2 regions of the Variovorax nitratireducens genome follow, and region 1 is predicted to be linked to the other one. Evidence: predicted binding sites of a transcription regulator. Region 1 holds the regulator's gene; the other holds the start of a gene.
The links. The regulator NrdR, encoded in region 1, represses ribonucleotide reductase genes. The targets are predictions, from matches to a motif close to CACNANATNTNGTG.

Region 1 (4,380 bases):
CACGGGGGCCGAGCTCTTCGCCTACGTGCCGCGTTCCATGTACGCCCGGCTCGGTGCCTACACCTCGCCAGACTACGTTCATCAGCCTTACGTCGACGGCAGCGCGGCCGCGGGTGAGATGCAGTCGGCCGAAGGCCACTGGCGCACCGCGCTGGTTTCCGGCCTGGGCGGCGGGGCGCGCGGTGTCTTTGCGCTCGACGTGACCAACCCGGCCACCTTTTCGGCGAGCAATGTGCTGTGGGAGTTCACCGGTGAGGACGATGCCGACATGGGCTACGTGACGCAAGCGCCGCGGATCATGAAGTTCCGCACTGCGGTGGCCAGGGACGGCAAGCCAGCCGTCTACCGCTGGTTCGCCGTCGTCCCCTCCGGCTTCAACAACGGGAACGCGAAGAAGGCCGCAGCGCTCTTCCTGCTCTCGCTGGACAAGCCGCCCGCCGCCGCATGGGAGCGGAACCGCAACTACTACAAGATCGTGCTGCCGAATCCCGCGGACACGGCCGTGGCCAATGCCTTGGGGCCAGTCGGCGACCATGCCGCGTCCGACAACACGGCCCGCCTGCTGTACGCGGGCGATACGCAGGGCAATTTGTGGAAGTTCGATTTCAGCAAGAGTGCGCCATGGAGTGAAGCCACGGCACTGCCGCTCGGGAGCGCACCCTTGATGGTGGCGAAAGACGCCGACGGGAACCGGCAACCGATCACGATCGCACCGGAAGTGGGGGCCGGGCCGAATGGCGGCGCCATCGTCCTCTTCGGCACCGGAAAGTTCGTCGAGGTCGACGACCTGGGCAGCCGGCGCGTGCAGACTCTCTATGGCGTCTACGACACCAGGTCCGCAATTCCGGCGGATCAGGCGCGCACCCAGCTTCAGTCGCGCACCGTCACGGCCGACGACCAGGGCCGGTTCACCATCGCCGGCAGTGCCTTCGTCTACGGGCCCTACGACAGCAAGACCGCGCAACGCCGCGGCTGGTACTTCGACCTGCCGCAAGCGACCGACAACGGCGAGCGGCAAGTCTCGCGCATGCTGCTCAGCGATGGCTTCCTCCTTTTCAACACGCTGATTCCGAACCCGAACGCCTGCGGCGCGGGCGGCGGCGGCCACAGCTGCGGGGTGAATGCGATGTCGGGACTTTCCGTGGGCAGCACCTGCATTCCGTCGACCATCGGGCTGCTCGCCTCGCCGCTCGTCATTCAGGAAGGCGAGGGCGCCTTCACTTCGACCGATTCGTTCGGACGACGAACTGAAACCAGGAAAGTGGCGGTGATCAATCTGGGCACCGGCACTGGCAACGGCCCCGGCGTTTCCATCACGCGACCGATCGAAGGCGGCAAGGTGTCCCAGGTGGCCGGTCGCTTGAACTGGCGTCAGGTCATCAACTACAAGGATCTCAGGCAATGAGCCGTTCCCATGCCGCATCCGGCCAGCATCGCGCGGCATGCGGCTTCACGCTGATCGAACTGATGATCGTCGTTGCCATCATTTCGATCCTGGCGGCGATCGCCTATCCCTCGTTCATGGATTCCGTGCGCAAGGGATGGCGGGCGGAAGCGCGCACAGCCCTCATGCAGGAGATGCAGCAGCAGGAGCGCTTCTACACCCGGACAGCAAACTACAAGTCGGACAAACCGTTCAAGAGCGATTCGGGTGATACGCCGGCCGGCAGCAAGTACGACCTGGCTGTGGCGCCTTGCGATGGTCAGGCCGACGCGAAGACATGCATCAAGCTGACGGCCACCCTCAAGCAGGGCTACCTGGATCCCCAGGTGAAGGAGATCTGGATCGACAGCACAGGCGTCAAGAGTTGCACAGGCGACCACAAGGCCAGGTGCTGGCAATGAAGGTGACGGCCGTCTCCAGCCTGCGCACGCGCGGCTTCACGTCGATCGAAATGCTTGTCGTCATTGCCCTGGTTGCGATCTTGGGTGCCATCGCCGTACCCAGCTTTCGCGACCTGCTGCAGAACCAGCGACTGGCGTCCGCCACCAGCGATTTCGTCGCCGCCTTGAGCCTTGCCAGGTCGGAAGCCATCAAGCGCTCGCAGACCGTCACCGTGAGTCCGCAAGGGCAGGGCTGGGGCAGCGGCTGGAAAGTGCGGGTTGCAGGCGACAGCGCCGCGCAGCCCCTGCGCACCTTCGACGCGCTCCGTGGCGGGGTGACGGTCGACACCACGCTAAGCAACGGGTTCGACACGCTCGTCAGCTATGACGGAAACGGCTTCTCGGGCGCAGGCAACAGCTACAAGGCAGGATGCCTGGCACTGAAGGCCGAGACGGGGCGACGCAGTGCCATCGTGATCCCGATGTCGGGGCGTCCCAAGACCTGCGACCCGGATCGGAAGGGCGATTGCGGTTTCGGGAAATGCAACGCGGCTGGCGGCTGACCGCTGCGGCTGGCGGCTCAGATATCCCGCAGCAATTGCCTGAACTCGTCCACGTCTTCAAAGCTGCGATAGACCGACGCAAATCGCACGTAAGCCACCTTGTCCAGCTTCTTGAGCTCCCGCATGACGAGCTCGCCGACCTTGTTGGACTCGAGCTCGCGCAGCCCGCTGGCCAGCAGTTCTTGTTCGATGCGCAGCAGGGCGCCATCGATCTGTTCGATGCTCACCGGGCGCTTGCGCAGCGCCAGCATCATCGACGCGCGAACCTTGTTGGCATCGAAGTCGGCGCGGCTGCCGTCCTTCTTGACCACCACTGGAAAGTTGACGTCCGGGCGTTCGTAGGTGGTGAAGCGCTTCTCGCAGGCGCCGCACTGACGCCGCCTGCGCACGAAGTCGCCGTCTTCGGAAACGCGGGTCTCGACGACCTGCGTTTCCTGGTGGCCGCAGAACGGGCACTTCATGCTGTTGCCGCGTCCGGATTGTTGGCGGGCTTCAGCCGTAGACCGGGAAGCGGCTGGTCAAGGCGTGCACCTTGGCGCGAACGGTGGCCAGATTCGACTCGTCGCGCGGATTTTCCAGCACGTCGGCGATCAGGTTGGCGGTCGCCCGGGCTTCCTCGTCCTTGAAGCCGCGCGTGGTCATCGCCGGGGTACCGATGCGAACGCCGCTGGTGACCATCGGTTTTTCGGGGTCGTTCGGGATCGCGTTCTTGTTGATGGTCATGTGGGCGCTGCCCAGCACCGCTTCGGCTTCCTTGCCGGTGATGCCCTTGGAACGCAGGTCGACCAGCATGACGTGGCTTTCGGTGCGCCCGCTCACGATGCGCAGGCCGCGCTGCGTGAGGGTATCGGCCAAGATTTGCGCGTTCTTCACCACCTGCTGCTGGTAGCTCTTGAACTCGGGCGTCAGTGCTTCCTTGAAGGCCACGGCCTTGGCCGCGATCACGTGCATCAGCGGGCCGCCTTGCAGGCCCGGGAAGATGGCGCTGTTGATCGCCTTTTCGTGCTGCGACTTCATCAGGATGATGCCGCCGCGCGGGCCGCGCAGGCTCTTGTGCGTGGTGGAGGTCACGACGTCGGCGTACGGCACCGGGTTCGGGTAGCAGCCAGCGGCCACCAGGCCTGCGTAATGGGCGATGTCCACCATGAAGATCGCGCCGACATCCTTCGCCACCTTGGCAAAGCGCTCGAAGTCGATTCGCAGCGAGTAGGCCGAAGCGCCCGCGATGATGAGCTTGGGCAGGTGCTCGTGTGCCTTGCGCTCCATTGCGTCGTAGTCGATCGCTTCGTTGGCGTCCAGGCCATAGCTCACCACGTTGAACCACTTGCCGCTCATGTTGAGCGGCATGCCGTGGGTCAGGTGGCCGCCTTCGGCCAGGCTCATGCCCATGATGGTGTCGCCGGGCTTCAGGAAGGCGAGCATCACGGCCTCGTTGGCTGAGGCGCCGCAATGCGGTTGCACGTTGGCAGCATCGGCACCGAACAACTGCTTGACGCGGTCGATCGCCAGTTGCTCGGCCACGTCGACGTGCTCGCAGCCGCCGTAGTAGCGCTTGCCGGGGTAACCCTCGGCATACTTGTTGGTGAGTTGCGAACCCTGCGCCGCCATGACGGCCGGCGACGCGTAGTTTTCACTCGCGATCAGTTCGATGTGCTGTTCCTGGCGTGCGTTTTCGGCCTGGATGGCGGCCCACACTTCGGGATCGGTCTGTTCGACCAGGATGTTGCGTTGGTACATGGCAGTCCTTTGAAGACAAATGTCCTTGTTCAATCAAACAAGGGCTGCCCAGGCGAACGGCTGAACGCCCGAAGGTCGGGCGGCACGCTTCCCAGTGGTATTCCACGTCAGCACATGTCCCTGAAAAGGGTTGCGCCTATCGCCAGTCGCGTACCCGGCGAGTGTAGCCGAGGCGGCTCAGGAGCTGCCCAGCAGTGCCACTTTTTCGCCCGCCGGCTCCGCTGGCTCCGCCGACTTGGCGGGCTCGTTCGGCCGC
Region 2 (4,380 bases), on a different contig from region 1:
TGCTGGTGCGCGGCGAGTCGGGCACCGGCAAGGAGTTGGTAGCACGCGCCGTGCATGCCTGCAGCCAGCGCAGCGAGGGCCCTTTCGTCGCCGTGAATTGCGGCGCGATTCCCGAGAACCTGCTTGAAGCCGAGTTCTTCGGCGCGCGCAAGGGCTCGTACACCGGCTCGGCAGCCGATCGCGATGGCTACTTTCAGGCGGCGCGCGGCGGCACGCTGTTTCTCGACGAGATCGGCGACCTGCCGCTCGCGATGCAGTCCAAGCTGCTGCGTGCGATCCAGGAGCGCAGCGTCCGGCCGATCGGATCGACGCAGGAAGATGCGGTCGATGTGCGCATCGTCAGCGCAACGCACAAGGACTTGCACGCCGAAGTGCAGGCCAGCCGCTTCCGTCAGGATCTTTTTTACCGGCTCAACGTGATCGAGATCGCGGTGCCGGCATTGCGCGACCGGCGCGGGGACCTGCCCGCGCTGTGCGCGGCGCTGCTGGCGCGCATTGCGCGCGACGCCGGAATGCCGGTGCCGGTGTTGTCGGCCGACGTGATCGCGCAACTGGCCACGCAGCCGCTCGACGGCAATGTGCGCGAACTCGAGAATTTGCTGCACCGCGCAGTCGCGCTCAATGACGGCGACGAACTGCATCTGGACTTCACGGGCAGCAACGTGGCGCTGCTCGAGCCCACGCCGCCTGCCGCGGTGCCTGCCGGCCCTACGGCGCCGCGCGAAGCCGGCCCGAGCCGGCCCGCGATGCCGCCAGATCTGCAGACCTACCTCGACCAGCAGGAGCGCGAGATCCTCGTGCGTGCGTTGCAGGAAAGCGGTTTCAACCGCACCGCCGCAGCGGCACGGCTCGGCCTGAGCCTGCGCCAGATCCGCTACCGCATTGCGCGGCTCGGCATCAACACGCCGCAGGGCGACGACGGACTGGCCGGCAATCCGGATGAGTGAGGCGACGGACGCCGGTCTCTGGCAAGGCGGCTGGTATCGCTTCGCCCGCCGCCTCGCGTCGCCCAACTTCGGGCCCCGGCCCGACGCCGCGCAGGTCGACCTGATCGTGCTGCACTCGATCAGCCTGCCGCCCGGGCGCTATGGCGGCGACGAAGTGCAGCAGTTGTTCACCAACCGTCTCGACTGGGATGCCGATCCTTATTTCGACCAGATCCGCGGCATCGAGGTGTCCGCGCATTTCTATGTGCGGCGCGACGGCGCACTCTGGCAGTTCGTGAGCTGCGACGAACGCGCCTGGCATGCCGGTGCGTCGGCCTGGCGCGGACGTGCCAATTGCAACGATGACTCGATCGGCATCGAGCTGGAAGGGCTGGAGGGCCAGGCATTTGAACCGGCGCAGTATGAAACGCTGGTGAGCCTGTGTCCGGCGATCGGGCAACGCTATCCGATTGCGTACATCGCGGGCCACCAACACATCGCGCCGGGCCGCAAGCAGGATCCGGGCAGCGGATTTGACTGGCCGGCACTGCACGATCAGCTCGGCTGGGCCGGCGCGATGTTTCCCGACGGAGTCGTCCGGCGCTGAATTTTCTCAATCGCGGGCGCGAATGCGATGCCTGCCGGCAAATCACACGGCGCTCGATGCTGCAGGGCAACAGCCTAGCAACCATGCGGGCTGCGGGCTCGAAATGCCCGGCAACCCGCATCAGATCTCAGGCGTGGCACAGTTGTTCAGCAACGGCGCGCGCTGTGGCCGCGCAGCCTCCGAAGAGCCCGCCTTGTAACATGGCAGCCTCGTGAAAAACACTACATATAGTGGCTTGTGGCCCTTCCACACCCTAGATATAGTGTCTGCCTAGCTCAGACATATTCCGTTACACGCGCCCAGGCCCGCAGGCCTCCCGCGCCGCTCCCACAACAACAGTCGCTAAACAAGGACCCGAATGCAGACAGCACTGAACACCCCCGCCACGCCCCGTGCCGTGCCCTCCTCCCAATCCGCCGGCACCAGCCCGCGCGATACCGCAGGCTCGCCCGCCGGTGATGCCCTGGCGCACTACCAGATCATTCGCCGCAACGGCGCGGTGGTGCCCTTCGAGCCGAACAAGATCGCGATCGCGATGATGAAAGCCTTTCTGGCCGTGCACGGCACCCAGGGCGCGGCCTCGGCCAGCGTGCGCGAGACGGTCGATGGCCTGACCCAGGCGGTGGTGCGTGCGATGGTGCGTTCGCGTCCGGGCGGCGGCACTTTCCACATCGAAGATGTGCAGGATCAGGTCGAACTCGGCCTGATGCGCGGCGGCCACCACGAAATCGCGCGAGCCTACGTGCTCTACCGCGAACGCCGCACGCAAGAGCGCGCCAGGCAGGGCGCACAGGACACGCCCGTCGCGCCGGCGCTGCATGTGCTGGACCGTGGCGAACGCGTGGCGCTCGACCTGAACGAACTCAAGGGCCTGATCGAATCCGCCTGCGAAGGTCTGGGCGACAGCATCACGGCTGCGCCGATCCAGGCCGAGACGATGCGCAACCTGTACGACGGCGTGCCGCTCGACGAGGTCTACAAGGCCTCGATCCTGGCCGCCCGCACGTTGATCGAAAAAGACCCCGACTACACCTTCGCGACCGCGCGCCTGCTGCTGCACACGATCTTCAAGGAGATCATCGGCCGCGAAGTGATGCCGTCGGAACGCGCACAAACCTACGCCGACTACTTTCCGCAGTTCATCAAGAAGGGCGTCGACAACGAGTTGCTCGACGAGAAGCTGCTGCAGTACGACCTGCCCCGTCTGGCTGCCGCACTCAAGGCCGAACGCGACATGCAGTTCGACTACCTCGGCCTGCAAACGCTGTACGACCGCTACTTCCTGCACGTGCGCAAGGATCGCATCGAACTGCCGCAGGCCTTCTTCATGCGCGTTGCGATGGGCCTGTCGCTCGGTGAAATCGACCGCGAAGCCCGCGCCATCGAGTTCTATGAAGTGCTGTCGTCGTTCGACTTCATGTCGAGCACGCCGACCCTGTTCAACGCCGGCACCCTGCGTTCGCAGCTGTCGAGCTGCTACCTGACCACGGTGCCCGACGACCTCGACGGCATCTACGAATCGATCAAGGAAAACGCGCTGCTCTCGAAGTTTGCGGGCGGCCTGGGCAACGACTGGACCCGCGTACGCGCGCTCGGCAGCCACATCAAGGGCACCAACGGCGAGTCGCAGGGCGTCGTGCCCTTCCTCAAGGTAGTGAACGACACGGCCGTGGCCGTGAACCAGGGCGGCAAGCGCAAGGGCGCCGTCTGCACCTACCTCGAAAGCTGGCACCTCGACATCGAGGAGTTCCTGGAACTGCGCAAGAACACCGGCGACGACCGCCGCCGCACGCACGACATGAACACGGCCAACTGGATCCCCGACCTGTTCATGCGCCGCGTGATGGAAAAGGGCACCTGGACGCTGTTCTCACCCTCCAACGTGCCCGATCTGCATGACAAGTTCGGCGCCGACTTCGAAACCGCCTACGTCGCCTACGAAGAAAAGGCCGCCCGCGGCGAGATCAAGCCGAGCCGCACGCTCCAGGCCTCCGACCTGTGGCGCAAGATGCTCACGATGCTTTTCGAAACCGGGCATCCGTGGATCACGTTCAAGGATGCCTGCAACGTGCGCTCGCCGCAGCAGCACGCGGGCGTGGTGCACTCGTCGAACCTCTGTACCGAGATCACGCTCAACACCAGCGACACCGAAACCGCAGTCTGCAACCTCGGTTCCGTGAACCTGCTGCAGCATCTGAAGGACGGCAAGGTCGACCAGGAAAAGCTCAGGAAGACCATCTCGACCGCGATGCGCATGCTCGACAACGTGATCGACATCAACTACTACGCCGTGAAGAAGGCGCGCGATTCGAACCTGCGCCACCGCCCGGTCGGGCTCGGCCTGATGGGCTTCCAGGACGCGCTGTACGAACTGCGCATCCCCTACGCCTCGCAGGAAGCCGTGCAGTTCGCCGACGAGTCGATGGAAGCCATCTGCTACCACGCCTACTGGGCCTCGACCGACCTCGCCAAGGAGCGCGGCAAGTACTCGAGCTACAAGGGCTCGCTGTGGGACAAGGGGATCCTTCCGATCGACACGCTCGACCTGCTCGAGAAAGCACGCGGCGGCTACGTCGAGGTCGACCGGTCGGCCACGCTCGACTGGGATGCGCTGCGCAACAAGATCAAGGCCGACGGCATGCGCAATTCGAATTGCGTGGCCATCGCACCGACCGCGACCATCTCGAACATCATCGGCGTGGATGCCTCGATCGAGCCTTGCTTCGGCAACCTCTCGGTCAAGTCGAACCTGTCGGGCGAGTTCACAGTGATCAACCACTACCTGGTGCGCGACCTGAAACGCCTGGGCCTGTGGGACGACGTGATGGTGATGGATCTCAAGCACTT

Region 2: a site for NrdR is predicted at 1,753-1,766, ahead of ACSFA8_RS02045 (ribonucleoside-diphosphate reductase subunit alpha). Genes of this name have one in related genera too.

Annotation. Positions count from the first base shown of each region.
Region 1 is NZ_JBPJZO010000004.1:150,371-154,750, forward strand. Features, by position in the region: gene ACSFA8_RS12805 (pilus assembly protein) at 1-1,405, shown strand, start outside; gene ACSFA8_RS12810 (type IV pilin protein) at 1,402-1,845, shown strand; gene ACSFA8_RS12815 (GspH/FimT family pseudopilin) at 1,842-2,387, shown strand; gene nrdR (transcriptional regulator NrdR) at 2,405-2,848, opposite strand; gene glyA (serine hydroxymethyltransferase) at 2,880-4,124, opposite strand; ZMP/ZTP riboswitch at 4,164-4,284, opposite strand; gene ACSFA8_RS12830 (transglycosylase SLT domain-containing protein) at 4,302-4,380, opposite strand, start outside.
Region 2 is NZ_JBPJZO010000001.1:426,045-430,424, reverse strand. Features, by position in the region: gene ACSFA8_RS02055 (sigma-54-dependent transcriptional regulator) at 1-947, shown strand, start outside; gene ampD (1,6-anhydro-N-acetylmuramyl-L-alanine amidase AmpD) at 940-1,533, shown strand; gene ACSFA8_RS02045 (ribonucleoside-diphosphate reductase subunit alpha) at 1,892-4,380, shown strand, end outside.